2 regions of the Bacillus sp. JJ1562 genome follow, and region 2 is predicted to be linked to the other one. Evidence: predicted binding sites of a transcription regulator. Region 2 holds the regulator's gene; the other holds the start of a gene.
What was found. Region 2 encodes Rex, which represses fermentation and respiration genes when NADH is low (regulators of the CRP and FNR family bind a similar motif). Its sites were predicted from a motif close to TTGTGAAATATTTCACAA; they were not measured.
Positions count from the first base shown of each region.

Region 1: the regulator Rex is predicted to act here: its motif matches at 2,956-2,973, upstream of V7097_RS04950 (DUF2249 domain-containing protein).

Region 1 covers NZ_JBALOQ010000007.1:24,303-32,320, forward strand. Annotated here, with positions in the region: gene V7097_RS04935 (TIGR04053 family radical SAM/SPASM domain-containing protein) at 46-1,170, opposite strand; gene V7097_RS04940 (DUF5316 domain-containing protein) at 1,446-1,739, opposite strand; gene V7097_RS04945 (molybdenum cofactor guanylyltransferase) at 1,914-2,519, opposite strand; gene V7097_RS04950 (DUF2249 domain-containing protein) at 2,668-2,898, opposite strand; gene V7097_RS04955 (hypothetical protein) at 3,101-3,238, shown strand; gene V7097_RS04960 (Crp/Fnr family transcriptional regulator) at 3,545-4,234, shown strand; gene V7097_RS04965 (DUF2249 domain-containing protein) at 4,367-4,606, shown strand; gene V7097_RS04970 (DUF2249 domain-containing protein) at 4,606-4,812, shown strand; gene V7097_RS04975 (hypothetical protein) at 4,827-6,068, shown strand; gene V7097_RS04980 (metal-sulfur cluster assembly factor) at 6,083-6,382, shown strand; gene V7097_RS04985 (metal-sulfur cluster assembly factor) at 6,457-6,765, shown strand; gene V7097_RS04990 (prolyl oligopeptidase family serine peptidase) at 6,811-7,578, opposite strand; gene V7097_RS04995 (Cof-type HAD-IIB family hydrolase) at 7,721-8,018, shown strand, end outside.
Region 2 covers NZ_JBALOQ010000051.1:26,440-34,457, forward strand. Annotated here, with positions in the region: gene V7097_RS22860 (putative thiazole-containing bacteriocin maturation protein) at 1-495, opposite strand, end outside; gene V7097_RS22865 (heterocycloanthracin/sonorensin family bacteriocin) at 682-900, opposite strand; gene V7097_RS22870 (hypothetical protein) at 1,157-1,456, opposite strand; gene groL (chaperonin GroEL) at 1,595-3,220, opposite strand; gene groES (co-chaperone GroES) at 3,277-3,561, opposite strand; gene V7097_RS22885 (CPBP family intramembrane glutamic endopeptidase) at 4,090-4,827, shown strand; gene V7097_RS22890 (YdiK family protein) at 4,831-5,040, shown strand; gene tatC (twin-arginine translocase subunit TatC) at 5,083-5,838, opposite strand; gene V7097_RS22900 (twin-arginine translocase TatA/TatE family subunit) at 5,855-6,046, opposite strand; gene V7097_RS22905 (redox-sensing transcriptional repressor Rex) at 6,081-6,722, opposite strand; gene moaC (cyclic pyranopterin monophosphate synthase MoaC) at 6,725-7,216, opposite strand; gene V7097_RS22915 (ABC-F family ATP-binding cassette domain-containing protein) at 7,351-8,018, shown strand, end outside.

The DNA.
Region 1 (8,018 bases), on a different contig from region 2:
CTTGTGCTTGTCGCCGATAAGCAGGCGCCTTGCACTTTTCTACTGTTATTTAAGTGTTTTTTCTTTTTTACGAAGGGCTTCTGGGATATATATACAGAATGGTTCACTCTCCATGTAATCTCCTGTCATCGCATATGCACGAGAACGTGATCCACCACATACATGTCGGAATTCACATACTCCACATTTTCCTTTATATTTGTCCGGATTACGCAAATCCTTGAATATTGGTGATTCACGATAAATTTCAGCTAATGGAGTCTCACGTACATTTCCTGCTTTAACAGGTAGCAACCCACTTGGATACACATCTCCAATATGAGAAATAAAGACAAATCCGTTACCATCGTTTACACCTTGTGGTGCCCTTCCTAGTCCATCAATTTGACCAGTTTTCCCCTTCATAAGTGCATCTTCGTAGCGAATTTGTTTATCAATATCCTTTGTTTCACGCAGTTTGGATTGGATGACGACTCGACGATAATGCTGTGCTGCTGTTGTTTTAATATCGAATTTTACATGTTTACTTAAATCATATAACCAACGGAAAACTTTTTCATGTTCAACAGGGGAAATCATGTCCGTATCCTTACCACGACCTGTTGGTACAAGGAAAAAGACGCTCCATAATACACAATCAAGGTCCTCAACCAATTTTGCCATTTCATCTAAGGCATGAACATTATATCTCGATATTACTGTATTGATTTGCACTGGAATTTCAAGTTCATGTAAATATTTGATAGCTCTCATCGTTAAATCGAATGAACCTTTTGTACCTCGGAAATGGTCATGAATTTCTGCATTTGGTCCATCTAAACTAAAAGCCCAACGCGCCAAGCCAACTTCCTTAGCCTTTTCAATAGCTTCTTTTGTAACATTAGGTGTTGCACTTGGTGTCATTGAAACACGTACACCTTTTTTAATCGCATAATCAGCAATATCATAAACGTCAGGACGCATTAATGGATCCCCGCCAGTAAACACGAGCATTGGATTATTCATCTCATATATTTGGTCGATTAGCCTTTTCCCTTCTTCAAAGGAAAGTTCTCGAGGGTCTCTCGTATATTGTGCTTCTGCACGGCAATGTAAACATTTTAATTGGCAAGCTCTTGTAAGCTCCCAAATCACAATAAATGGGTCTTTGTTATAATCTCTTTCAAACATGAGGCAAACCTCCTTTGTTAATGTCCACATTTTAACACTATAAATAAGTGAATTATGTGAGGTACATCACAGATTAGGGAGGTGTTTGAAATTGTTCACAAATTAAGAAAAGCGCAAGCACCTCGATCAGACCCGACAAGCATAAGAAAAGCCGGCGAGAAGGATGCCTTTTATCCTTCTTGACGGATTGGCTTATGACCTCGAGGGGCTAGGTGCTGGAGCTAGACACAAAGCAAAATGAAAAGTGAATTGAAGGAATATGTTTTGAAGAATTTTCAAATGTAATTGAGTGTTAACACTACAGCTACAAGTAGGTTTGGAGCTCCCAAGAGGAAAAATAAATAGGAATATCGGATTCTTTTTTTTCGGTCTCGTTTGCTTTCGGTGTAATAATTCGCTCTTGCCCTGTCACCACTAATAAAGGTATCTGATACGATTCCTGCAAGCAAGAAACAAATAATCCCAAGTGTCCCAGAAATAACCGAATATGTTTCAAATTGATGAGTAGACAAACCAATGATTAATAGAATTCCAGAGGTTAATATACCTAAAATCAAGCCTACCCTCAAACACAATCCCTCCTTTTCAAAATGTCTGGTATTAATATTTTATCGTACTTTTCAGAAAATTATGAGTATATAGAGTGTTTTTTACTACAGAAGCCAATTGACTGATTTAAGGAACAAAGACTAAGAACGCCACGTCTGAGTGGCAACGTCTTTGTGACTCACACCGTGTGGGCTTCAATCTGGCTCCGGTTTTATTTTTTCATATTCAGTTTGGTTGTTAATGTTTTCGAATTCTAAGCCTTGTAACTGAAGATCTTGGTTAGTTACGAATTTGACGTGGCAAGAGTCCAACAATTGGCTCATTTTAAAATGTTGATTCATTAGCAATTGTTCTATTTTCTTTGCAACTCTTTTATGGTAAACAGCGATTAAGGGCTGCTGTCTACCTTTGATAATCGGTACGACAGCATCGACCATATCTTCATTTGTAAAAGTGAGTAGCTGTTTAACAAGTTCGTCAGTTACGAAAGGAGTGTCACAAGGTAAGACAACATACCAATCTGAAACTTGTTTTTGCATGGCTGAAAATATGCCTGCAAGCGGTCCATTTCCTTTAAATTCGGGTAAATCCTCAATAACTTCCACTGATGTTTGGTTTCGAAATTGCTCTACTAATGCGGGATGACTCACAATAAGAAGTTTGCCCACATTCCCTTCCAATGCCTCGATTGCATATTCATAAAAGTACTTCTGATGAAGTTCGGCAAACGCTTTAGGGCTTCCAAATCTCCTTGATTCTCCACCAGCCAGAAGAACACCTGCGATTTTTGATTTATACATTATGAAACTTCCTTTTACTTTTTCTTCATAGTAGCACGATTGGAATGGTCTTCCAAACGAAACTTTTTCATCCATAAAAAAGGTGTAGGCAAAGCCGTTAAATGACTTTGCCTACACCTTGAGAGATATCGGAATTTGTGATTAGTTTTTATTTTTTACCGATTGCAACGCGCCAAATTTCTGGACCTTCTTCAAGGTATTCCCAAGTGAATTCTTCACCGCGTTCCATCATGAATTGGTATTGGAGTGGTCGTGGATCATGGTCATTTGTTAGCTCCATGATTTCACCTGACTGTAAACCATCAAACGTTCTAAAAATAGTAGGGTGCTTTTCCCTCGGTGCGTAATCTGGTGCATTTACTTTCGCTGCAAATACCATATTATCATTCCTCCTTTTGTTTTATGGGTCCATTGTATCGAGTCTCTTCCGTTATTGTAGTGAAACTTATCACTATGTACGTATGTTTTTTATCATATGCCTATACAAATATGCGATAATTAGAGTAACATTTAAAATCCCACGTAAAAGTCTTGTTATACCTCATGATTGTGGAGTTTAAAAGGGTAATCGGGGTGAAAAGATGAAGGAATTTGTAGATACATGTAAAGAATGTGAGAAAGAAATTTATTGTTTGGTTGGATTTATTAATGGTGTTGTATTAGATGATAAAAAAGGAATACTTTGCTTTGATTGTGCGGAAAAAAAGCAAGTTGACTAACTTTATTCACCCCTTGACTGAATAAAGTTACAGCCTCCGGCGGATGCCACGATTTTTCAAAGGAAATTTTTCGATCAGTAAGATTAAAGACTAAGTACTCCACTTCCTGTGGGCCTAAAAATCGGGCACAAATACGCCAAGGTGCATTTGATTCTAGGAGAATTTCTCCTAGTTTTTTTTGTCTATTTTTTGAACATTGATTTTGTTTCTCACTACCTATGATGAAAATCACAGTTTAAAAAACAAGGATTGCTACACTTAATGTGGATGCCTAATTGTAATTAATTTGAACAAGGAGTGAGAACAATGGCTCTACCATCCATTCGTGAACAATTGAGAGGAGTTCCCTTGTTTCGAGAAACAACCCCGGAAGAACTAGATCCAATTGTTGAAATTTCACAGTCACGATTATATAAACAAAAAATGTTCATCTTTATGCAAGACGATCCACTAGATCGTGTTTTTTTCATTCAATCTGGAAAAGTAAAAATTTATAAATCTGACATGCATGGAAAGGAACAGATTGTGTCCGTACTCGAAGCAGGAGAAATGTTTCCACATGCTGGATTTTTCCGAAAAGGTGGGTATCCTGCACATGCTGAAGTAATCGAGGATTCAAATATTATCTACACACCCATTGATCGATTTGAAGAAATATTACTAAAGAATCCTGAGCTTTGTATCAAAATTTTTAAAGTTTTAGGCGAAAAAATCATCGACCTTCAAAAACGACTGGAGGAACAAATCCTATTAAATACGCAAGAACAAATTATTATGCTTTTACTTCGTTTATGCAGAAGTAATGGAGAAAAGATCGGCAATCGCTTTAAGCTAACAACTCAATTCACAAATCGTGAGCTTGCCAACATGATTGGTACAACACGTGAATCTGTAAGTCGGACGATTTCAGTATTGAAAAAGAAACAAATTGTAGACATGACTCCCGATGGGTATTACCTATTGGATCATATGAAGCTCCATGATGAGATTTTCTAGGCCAACAGGAAGTGGTGTTCTTAGTCCTTGATCTTGCTTAAATATTTTGGTGTTTGTGATTCACGTCACAACGTTTCTCATTGAAAATGATTATCATTAGATTATAAACGTTATATAAGGGGGAAATCAAAAATGGATTCAAAAGTAGTAGAAGTGGATGTTAGGGAAGACCTTAAAAATAAAATCGAGCCTTTTCAAAAGATTATGGAGGCGGTTAAACCTTTACAGGATGGAGATATCTTCATTTTACACGCACCTTTTAAACCGACTCCTTTATTTCCAATATTAAAAGCTAAAGGATTTACAAATGAAGCGGAGCAAATTGAGAAAAAACATTGGAAGGTCACCTTTACTAAACGAGGTGACAACTAATGAAATTAGATAATCGAGGTCTTGAGCCCCCCACACCAATGATGAGGACTTTGAAAGCTCTCGAAAATTTAAATAAGGGCGACACTTTAACTATTATCAATGATCGCCGACCAATGTTTTTGTATGAACAGCTAGATGAACTAGGTTACAAACATACAACGGAACCACATTCTGATGGCGGTTTTCAAATTGAGATTACGAAATAAGGAAGTGCTTGCTAATGATGCCTCAATTATCAAATGAAACAGATATAAGGCTGCCGCTCTCCTTTATTATCTTTAGTGTTATTGCCTTAGTCGCGTCCCAAGTGATCCTGTTATTCAATGGACATATGGTGATTGACGGGAATTTTCGAACCTTTCCCCTCCTATCATCTGCCCACTTATTGATACTAGGATGGGCCTTAATGGTTGCGATGGGTGCGATGTACCAGCTTGTGCCAGTCGCCTTTTTAACTCCTATTTGGAGTGAAAGATTTGGGTTTGTACAATTTTGGGTAACTGCAATTGGTTTTGGTGGTTTTGGAATCACCCTTTCCTTCTCACCTACTTTGTCCATTTTTACAGGTTCACTTGCTGTGATTGGGATTTTGCTGTTTCTCGTCCAAATGTTTATGACGATGAAAAAGCAAGCGAAGAAGAATATTCTAACTGTATTTGTTGGTAGTGCGCTCATTTGCTTACTGCTTACAATAACACTTGGAATTCTTTTGATCATCAATCTTGGAGCTGGAATAAGGAATTTAGATCACCTTGCTGTTTTGAAAAGTCATATTTTACTTGGGGTTGCTGGATGGTTTACATTCTTAATTTTCGGTTTTTCCTATAAAATGGTCCCAATGTTTTCTTTAGCACATGGCTTTTCAATGAAGCCCGCAAGATGGGTCTATATTTTGTATGGAACTGGCCTTATTGTGACAATTAGCAGCTTTTTAACCGAGAAAAACCTATTCTTACAGGCTGGTATGAGCATACTGTTCGCAGGCTTCGCTCTTTTTTCTTACCACATATCAACGATCATCAAGGTGAGATTAAAGAAAAAGCTTGATAAACAATTTATATTTTCATTAATTGCAATTGGTTTTGGATTAGTGATTCACTTTTTCGGAATGATTCTTTCATTCTTACCAGGATATTACGAAATTTATGGTGTCCTTATTTTTCTTTATCTCTTTTTGTGGATTGCCAGCAGTATTCTTGGCTATTTATATAAAATTATTCCTTTTCTTTGGTGGACACACAGATACAGCAAGCTTATTGGAAAAAGCGATGTTCCTACATTAAAGCAAATGATTGATGAAAAAATAGCAATTCCGATTTTTTCTGGTTTTATTGCAGGTTGCCTTATCGTCGTTGTATCCATTGAGACCGGACAATTGCTTATCTTTTCGATTGGCCAAAGCTTAGCTGTCGCTTCAGCTGTTTTTTTCAGCTACAGCATTATGAAGGTACTATATAAATAGAGGGGAGAAAGACGATGGAATTAAGAGAGAAAATCCTCGAACAATTAAAACAAGTGATTGACCCTGAATTAAATATTAATGTAGTCGATTTAGGACTCATATATGAAATTGATATAAAAGAAAATAATAATGTGTATATCGAAATGACACTAACTACACCTGGCTGTCCGCTTCATGATAGTATTACAAGCGGTGTGAAGCATTCAGTCGCATATCTTGAAGAGGTTAATGATGTCGAGGTTTTAATGGTTTGGCACCCTGCATGGTCCCCAGAGCGCATGTCAGAAGCTGCAATGAAACAATTACGTGGTTAAGTCATCGCATTTCACTTTCTTAGGATGTTTCGTTATACTTAAAATAAGCTATTTCTCGAAAGGAGAGTTTTCAAATGGATGAAGCTTTAAAGGAAAATATGATGGGTGCTCTTGAACAGGTTGTTGACCCTGAACTAGGGATTGATATTGTAAACTTAGGACTTGTTTATGATGTGGATATGAATGACGCAGACGTAGCACAAGTTACAATGACTTTAACATCGATGGGCTGCCCACTTGCTGGAACAATTGCAATGGATGTAAAACGTGCTTTAACAGAATTACCAGAAGTCAAGGATGTAGATGTGAATATCGTTTGGAACCCGCCTTGGAACAAAGATATGATGAGTCGTTACGCAAAAATTGCATTAGGTATTAGATGATTTGAAAAAAACGTGTCGATTAAAACTCCGACACGTTTTTCTTTTCTATAGATGTTTTTTAAACCATTCGACCGATGCGAGTAGACCATCTCTTGTTACTTTATGATCAGCACGTGTATCTGCAATAAAGGATAGATTCTCCTCTTTCCCTTTATACAGCGGTTTAATTTCTTGATAAAATTCAAACGTGTATTTGAATGGTACCATTTTGTCTTTTTCACCATGCCAGAAAAACAATGGTCTTCCGTTTACTTTTTCTGGTTGTAAGCTTAAATCATATTTCCTTAATTCTGCATATTTTTCTTCTAATTCAGTCTCTGAGAAAGGAAGTTCGATGTCATGTCGTTTCAGTTCCTCAATTTGTCCACGGCAGAATTCCTCATAATGTGGGCTTCCCATTAGACTTACCCCAGTCTTAATCCATGGATATTGCGTCAACGCACCAAGCGTAACAATTCCTCCCATCGAAGTTCCCGCTACCCCAATTCTTGTTTCATCAACTAAGCCTTCTCCGACTAGTTCATCCTTGATACCTTGAAGCTCTTTGATTTCATTGATGACAATATCCCAGAACTTAAAATCCATCTCAAGCCCTTCAAGATCCTCATCTCTTTCGCCATGATAGTCTGCTTCAGGTAATACAACACGAAAGCCTTCCTCTGCGTAAAGATATGCATAATGTAAATTATGTTCTTTCGCACTACCAAAGCCGTGAACAAATATGATTAACGGAGCTTTTTCATCTTTCAACAGATTTTTTACAATATGTAATGTCGGAATATCTGCAATCTTCTTCTTTTCAACAATAACCATTCTTTTTGTACTCCTTCTTTTAAAACTTTTAGACATCCTTTAGTGTATCATTAATTAGGAGTTTAGCTAAAAGTTTGGCTTTTCAATTGACGATTTTTTTATTATCTGTTTTAGTAGAAGAAAGAGAGCAGAGGAGATTGTTATGACAAAACAACATTTAATTGCACTTGACTTAGATGGTACTTTACTTAAAGATGATAAAACCATATCAAAAAGAACAAAAGAGACTATCAAAAAGGCAAAAATGGACGGCCATATGGTTATGATTGCGACAGGAAGACCTTTCCGTTCTAGTTCAATGTACTATCAAGAACTCGGGCTTACAACGCCGATTGTTAATTTCAATGGAGCTTTTGTCCATCACCCTCTTGATCAAGGCTGGGGTGTCTATCACGACACACTTGATTTAAAAACAGTAAAAGAAATTGTTGAGGTTGCCG
Region 2 (8,018 bases):
AGGAATGGAATCTGTAACCATAACATTTATTTTGGGCAGACCTGATTCGATTAACGCGGAAACCAATGAAACCATAAAGGGCCCAGAGCCAACAGCCAGAACTTTCGCCTGACGATATTCTTGAAAATGGTACGCACCAGATTCCATAAAATTCTCTATAAATTCGATTTGTGTAGCATACTTTTCAAGAACGTTTCGATTTAATTGATGAGGAGCCTCTTTGCTTAGATCCCGTACAAAACCGTTGGTGTACAACATTTCTCCTATTTCGTACACCCTGTCCCGATAAGGGGCAGTTAATCCCACTGTTAATTCTCCCAATGTAAGCTCTCCATTGAACGAGGGAATTATTTTTTCAATCCACTGATAGATTGTATTACCTTCCATTCGTAAGGTGCTTAAGTTGTTTCTAAAATACACACCGCCATGTGGATCTGGAAGAAAAAAAGTATCCCTTTTGACCTTCAGACGTGAGGACGAGTCTAGTTTTGTCATACAGCCCCTCCTTATTCATAATCATATAAATATGCATTATTAGTTTATGTACGATTTTTTGTCCAATATGATAACTAATAAAGAAGTGCCCCTGCGACAAATTACGCAAGGGCATTTTTGATTTACAAAATTAATTTTTCCTTTAGGAAATTACCCGGCTCCAAACAGCTCAAACTGCCAAAAGAATTAAATAAAACCGAAACCGAAACAACTAAAACCGAAGCCAAAGCCGAAACAGCCCAAACCAAAGCAGCCGCCACAGCCACCACAGCCGCCGCATCGGAAGCCACAGCCTCCACAAAGCCTGCTCATCGTATGCAGGTCTTGGCTTTGATGATCCAGAGGAACTAACTGACCAACTTGGTAAGGGTCGATTGCCAACCCTTGTAGCTCATTTTGTAACATTTTATTTCTTTCCTCCCCATTGTAATTATTTTGGTTAAACATGAATAAAGAGTGGAAAGTCAATGCCAGTTCTGTGTAAACGAAATCATTAGTTACGAAGTGTACTCTCTTTAACAAATTATGTTTTCTTTTAGGTCTCTGTTACTAATCATAGAGCCTATTTCTTTTTCCCTCCAATTTTTATCTATTGTTTTTTTCCATGGAATGGTTATGTTTCTTTCTGCCGGTGGATAAACGACCGAAACAAAATAAAACTTCAGAAGGAACATACAACATGAAAACAGCAAAAACCAATAGTAATTGTTACTTTTTTAAAGAAACCTTCTTCAATTCGATTGGCATATTGCTGTAAGAGCATTGGTCCTAAAATCTGGCTTGGGACTTCTTTTATATCTTCAATAATAATCTTTGTCCCTTTAGCAATATTGCAACCTTTACATAATATCCAAGCATTGGCCTCGACACTTGCTGTATTAGGCTTAGAGACATTCTGTTTGGTTGTGTTCTTGAAACGTTGGTCACCCAAAAAATCTTGATACGCAAATTTTAACAACACAAAAAACCACTCCCTAATTTTTATAGGAAGTGGTTATTGATATTGATATAAGTTTATTCCATGACTACTTCTCAGAATGAAGTAAAAATTGAGCGAAAAATAGTAATTACTATTTCTCAAATGTATGGCTTAAAAGCCCTACATCATGCCGCCCATTCCACCCATGCCACCCATGTCAGGCATAGCAGGAGTTTCTTCTTTAATGTCAGCAATTACTGCTTCAGTTGTTAGGAACATAGCTGATACAGATGCTGCGTTTTGAAGTGCAGAACGAGTAACCTTAGTTGGGTCAACGATTCCAGCTTCAACCATGTTTACCCACTCACCAGTTGCAGCATTGAAGCCTACACCAAGTGCTTCGCCTTTTAAGCGTTCAACAACTACAGATCCTTCAAGACCAGCGTTGTGAGCGATTTGACGAACTGGCTCTTCTAAAGCACGAAGAACGATATTCACACCAGTTGCTTCGTCTCCAGCAAGTTCGATAGCAGCTACTTTGTTATATACGTTCACAAGGGCTGTACCACCACCTGAAACGATACCTTCTTCAACTGCTGCACGAGTTGCGTTAAGAGCATCTTCAATACGAAGTTTGCGTTCTTTAAGTTCAGTTTCAGTTGCAGCACCAACTTTGATTACTGCAACTCCACCTGCTAATTTAGCAAGGCGCTCTTGTAATTTTTCCTTGTCAAATTCAGAAGTAGTTTCTTCCATTTGAACACGGATATTGTTAACGCGAGATGCGATCTTATCAGACTCACCAGCACCTTCAACGATTGTAGTATTTTCTTTTGATACTACGATCTTAGAAGCGCGACCTAATTGAGTAATGTCAGCAGATTTAAGGTCTAAGCCTAAATCTTCGGTGATTACTTGACCACCAGTTAGGATTGCAATATCTTCTAGCATTGCTTTACGACGGTCACCGAATCCAGGAGCTTTAACAGCAACTGCATTGAATGTACCACGAAGTTTGTTCACAACCAGAGTTGCTAGAGCTTCACCTTCAACATCTTCAGCAATTAGTAATAATGGCTTACCTTGTTGAACAACTTGCTCTAATACTGGTAGGATTTCTTGAATGCTAGAAATCTTTTTGTCAGTGATTAGCACATATGGATTTTCAAGAACTGCTTCCATTTTGTCAGAATCAGTTACCATGTATGGAGAAGCATATCCACGGTCAAATTGCATACCTTCTACTACTTCTAGTTCAGTAGAGAAGCCTTTAGATTCTTCAATTGTAATAACACCGTCATTACCAACGCGCTCCATTGCTTCAGCGATCAGTTGGCCAACTTCACTGTCGTCCGAAGAAATAGCAGCAACTTGTGCGATAGACTCTTTACCTTCAATTGGTTGTGAAATAGCTTTTAATTCTTCAACAGCTACAACAACAGCTTTTTCAATACCTTTGCGAACTACCATTGGGTTTGCACCAGCAGTAACGTTCTTTAAGCCTTCGCGAATCATCGCTTGAGCAAGAACAGTTGCAGTAGTAGTACCGTCACCAGCTACATCGTTTGTTTTACTAGCAACTTCAGCAACAAGCTTAGCACCCATGTTTTCGAATGCATCTTCTAGTTCGATTTCTTTTGCAATTGTTACACCGTCATTAGTGATAAGCGGTGAACCAAATTTTTTCTCAAGAACCACGTTACGACCTTTTGGTCCTAATGTTACTTTTACAGCATTAGCTAATGCATCAACACCACGTAGCATTGCGCGACGAGCATCTTCACTAAATTTAATTTCTTTTGCCATTCTAAAGCCCTCCTCAAAAAATTAATAAATCTTATGATATAAAATGCTGCTTCTTATTAACCGATAACAGCTAAAATGTCGCTTTCACGTAAAATTAAGTATTCAGCACCTTCGTATTTCACTTCAGTACCAGCATATTTTGAGAAGATAATGCGATCACCAACCGCAACCTCTAAAGCTACTTTTTCACCACTGTCTAGTACACGGCCTGTGCCTACAGCCACTACTTTACCTTCTTGAGGCTTTTCCTTTGCAGAATCCGGTAATACAATTCCGCTTGCAGTTTTTTCCTCTGATTCAACTAGTTCAATAACAACGCGATCACCTAATGGCTTTAACAAGTGAAACGACCTCCTCAAATAATTTAAATAATTAGTTTTTTTCTTATTAGCACTCAAACCTCTTGAGTGCTAACACAATTATTATATTAAATAATCTCTATCTATTTTGCAAGCAATTTGATATAGAATTTGGAAAAAAGATTCTATTTCTTCCATCAAATACGCCCTTGGCGTATTTGCGCCCGATTTTTCAGGCCCACATGATGTGGGTTACAAAGACGTTGCCACAGGATGTGGCGCTCTTAGTCTTTGAACTTAAGCTCGAAAAGTTTCCTTTTAGATTCGTGGCATCTGCCGAAGGCTTTACCTTTATTCAGTCGGAGTTCAAACTCTGACGGAATAAGTTAATAATTTGTCCACCCTACCTATCCTATGTTACAAATAGGAAAAATAAACCAACATTTAAAGTTCTTTCAATGAAATTTTGGTTTTGCATTATACTAATGGATAAGTATGAATATATGTTACAATACAAAGGGTGGACAGGTTCATATTTATTACTATTCCATCTATAAAAAGGAGATTTTCATGAAAGCTCGATATTGGTATGTCATTTTAACTTATATCATCATGCAGTTCTCTGGAGTTTTAGGTATCCCGCTTTTATTATATTTTGGTGTTGGAAATGACCTAGATCCAGCCACTGCTACAAATACAATTATTGCACAATGGACTGTTATTAGTTTTGTTGCTGCACTTCCGATTGTATTATTTTTATTAAGGCAAGATATTAAGGAGAGACATCAGAACTTAAGACGTTCCTCAAAAGGTGAGGCAATTGGATGGGCGATTGCAGGTGTAGTAATGGCCATGACAGCCCAGATAGTTGCTGCAAACATTGAAATTCATCTGTTTGGAATTGAAGCTGGATCTGAAAACACCCAAGAAATCATGTCCTTGGTCAAATCTTTACCATTACTTGTCATCGTTGTTTCGATTATTGGTCCAATTCTTGAAGAGATTATTTTCCGCCAAATTATCTTTGGATCATTATATAAAAAATTTAACTTTTTCATCTCGGGCTTAATTAGTTCGTTAATTTTTGCTGTTGTGCATATGGATTTCACTCATATCCTTATTTATACCGCAATGGGCTTTACCTTTGCATTCCTCTATGTACAAACAAAGCGAATTATCGTACCGATTTTTGCGCATGTTGCGATGAATACTTTTGTTGTAGTGATGCAGACGGTTTTTGCAGATGATATAGAAAGGATTATGAAGCAAGCCGAGAAGCTACAACAGTCATTTATTGGGGGCTTTTAATTTATGCGAAGAACTTCACCTTTTGCAATGGGCATCATTTACGTATTAATGGGAACTTTATTTACTTATATCGCGATCAGTAGTGCAACGGAGACAATCTGGAACTTTTCCACCATTCTTCTAGCACTTGTCGCAACCTTCGACTTTGGTGTGGCAATCCGAATGTTTGCCCTACACTTTAAAATAAAAAAAGTCACAAACGCAAAAAAATAACCTCTGAACGGAGGTTATTTTTTCTATTCTCTGCACTTTTCTTTATTCCATCGAATTCGAATTTGCTGCCATCATTTCCGCTTTAAGCACCTTCCTGTAGGCACTTCTTGATACGAGAATACTGATTTCATATAATCCGAATAACGGCACGGTGACCATTAAATGAGAGATTATCTCAGGAGGTGTGATTAAACCTCCAATTACTAGAAGCACAAAATATGCATATTTTCGTATTTTCGATAAGAACATCGGTGTGACGATTCCGAGTCTTGTTAGGAACATTACAACAACCGGCAGCTGAAATAAAAAGCCAAACGGTAAAGTCAGCTGCAACAAGAATTGAAAATACTCATTAATCCCGATTACCTGATTAATATCAAGGCGATCCGCTAACCGCGTCATAAAATTCACAACAAATGGGAATAAAATAAAATAGGAAAACGACACCCCTACTAAAAACAATCCTACTGAAAGCGGAATATAACTTAGAGTTACCTTTCTTTCCTTCTCATACAAGCCTGGACTAATGAATGCCCAAAGCTGGTACAGTAAAAAAGGAGAAGAAATAACAAGTGCAATAATAAAGGCAAATTGCATGTAAATTTTAATTGGATCTGTCATACGGAAAGCATTCATTGTCAGCTCTTTGGCTTCCTTGGCATTTTGCAAATAAAGAATTAGCGGTTCGGCAAGAAAAAAGCTTCCTAATGCAACAATGAAGAAGAAAACGACTATATAAATCAGTCGTTTTCGTAACTCACCAATATGATCATAGACGGACATTTCTCTTTCGTTCATATGACCCATCCTATCGTTACTTCACATCATTAGTTTCGTTCTTTTTAACATCATCATCGTCATCATCTGCTAAGCCTTTTGTTGCGTTTTTGAATTCACGCAATGTATTACCTGCAGCTTTTCCTAATTGAGGTAACTTCTTAGGTCCAAAGATTAATAATGCAGCAAATACAATCAATAGGATACTACCAAATCCAAGATTTCCCACTGTGTGCACCTCCCAATAATTTTAAAATGTATTTCTATTCTTCAATTGAATAATGCTTTAAAAAGTAAACTAGTGCTTGTAATTCAACAGCCAGATCAATATGATGGACTCGAATATGTTCAGGCACATTGATTCTAGCTGGTGTAAAATTAAGGATACCTTTGATTCCTTTATTCACAAGGCGATCAGTAATCGACTGTGCTGCGCCAACCGGCACTGTTAAAATAGCAACCGTGACATCATCAGGCAATTCTTTTTCAAGATCATCTAAATGGCACACCTTTACTCCACCTATACTACTTCCTACTTTATTATAATCCACATCAAACGCAAGCTCAATTTTTGTATTATTATTTTTTGAAAAATTATAATGTAAAAATGCAGTACCTAAGTTACCAACACCGATTAACGTAACCTTCGTCAACTCATCCTGATCAAGGGTCTTACTAAAAAAGGATAATAAATAATTGACATTATATCCATACCCTTTTTTTCCTAATGCACCAAAATAGGAAAAATCGCGCCTAATCGTGGCTGAATCAACCTTTACTGCATCACTCAGTTCTGCAGATGATACCCTCTGCTTTCCCGAGGCATGCAAGTTTTTCAAAAACCGATAATAAAGTGGCAGCCTTTTGGCAGTTGCTTGTGGTATTTTTGATTGTTCAAGATTCATGTCTATTCCCCCGCTACTTGCCTTTTAAAATCTCCGTTCTTTCCACCTGTTTTTTCGGCTAAATAGGTTGGCCCAATCACCATGCCTTTATCAACCGCTTTACACATATCATATACAGTTAGCGCACAAACAGATGCAGCCGTAAGGGCTTCCATCTCGACACCGGTACTACCCTTTGTTTTAACCGATACGGTAATATGCAAAATATATTCATCTTGGGTCGTCCAACTAAAACGAATATCGACGCCCTTCAATGCCAACGGATGGCACATCGGGATTAGCTCTGATGTCTTTTTAGCTGCCATAATACCTGCAACCTGAGAAACAGCAAGAACATCCCCCTTGCTAACTTCATTATTTATTATTTGCTCATAAATCAATTTATTCACATTAATACTCGATTTTGCAATCGCTGTACGAACAGTATCAGATTTCTCTGTAATATCGACCATTTTCGCTCGACCCTGCTCATTAAAATGGGTAAATGATGTCATATATCGAACCCTCCCATAAACTATACACTATTTTACCACATCTGTCTTTTAAACATCTGTGAACATTATCATTGCAGTTGCTCTATTTAGATAATATAAGATACACTGTTGTTAGAAACAAGAGGTGAGAAACAATGATTTTACTACAAGTAAATCAGCTCAAAAAGTATTTTGCTGCTGATCTTATTTTATCGAATATAAAACTAGAAGTACAAACGCGTGACCGAATTGCCATAGTTGGCCGAAATGGTGCCGGAAAATCAACCCTATTAAAAATTATTGCAGGTCAGATGTCCCATGATGGCGGTGAAATCATTAAGCCAAAAAGCGTCACAATCGATTACCTCGCACAGGACACGGGACTTGAATCAAATCTTACCATTTGGCAAGAAATGCTGACCGTCTTCGCACCATTACAAAAGCTTGAAAAAGACTTAAGAAACCTTGAAGTAAAAATGGGAGACCCTTCTGTTTTTGAAAATACCGCTGATTATCAAAAACTGCTCGAAGAATACGACCAGCTTCAGGTCGATTTTAAGGAAAAAGGTGGCTATCAATATGAAGCCGATATTCGCTCCCTTCTACATGGCTTTAATTTTACAGAAGAATTCTACGAAACCAAAATATCTAGCCTAAGCGGTGGTCAAAAGACACGCCTTGCCCTTTGTAAACTATTACTAACAAAGCCTGATTTATTGATTCTGGACGAGCCGACAAACCACCTCGATATTAGCACGCTTACTTGGCTTGAACAATATCTCCAGGGCTATCCTGGTGCACTCTTAATTGTTTCACATGACCG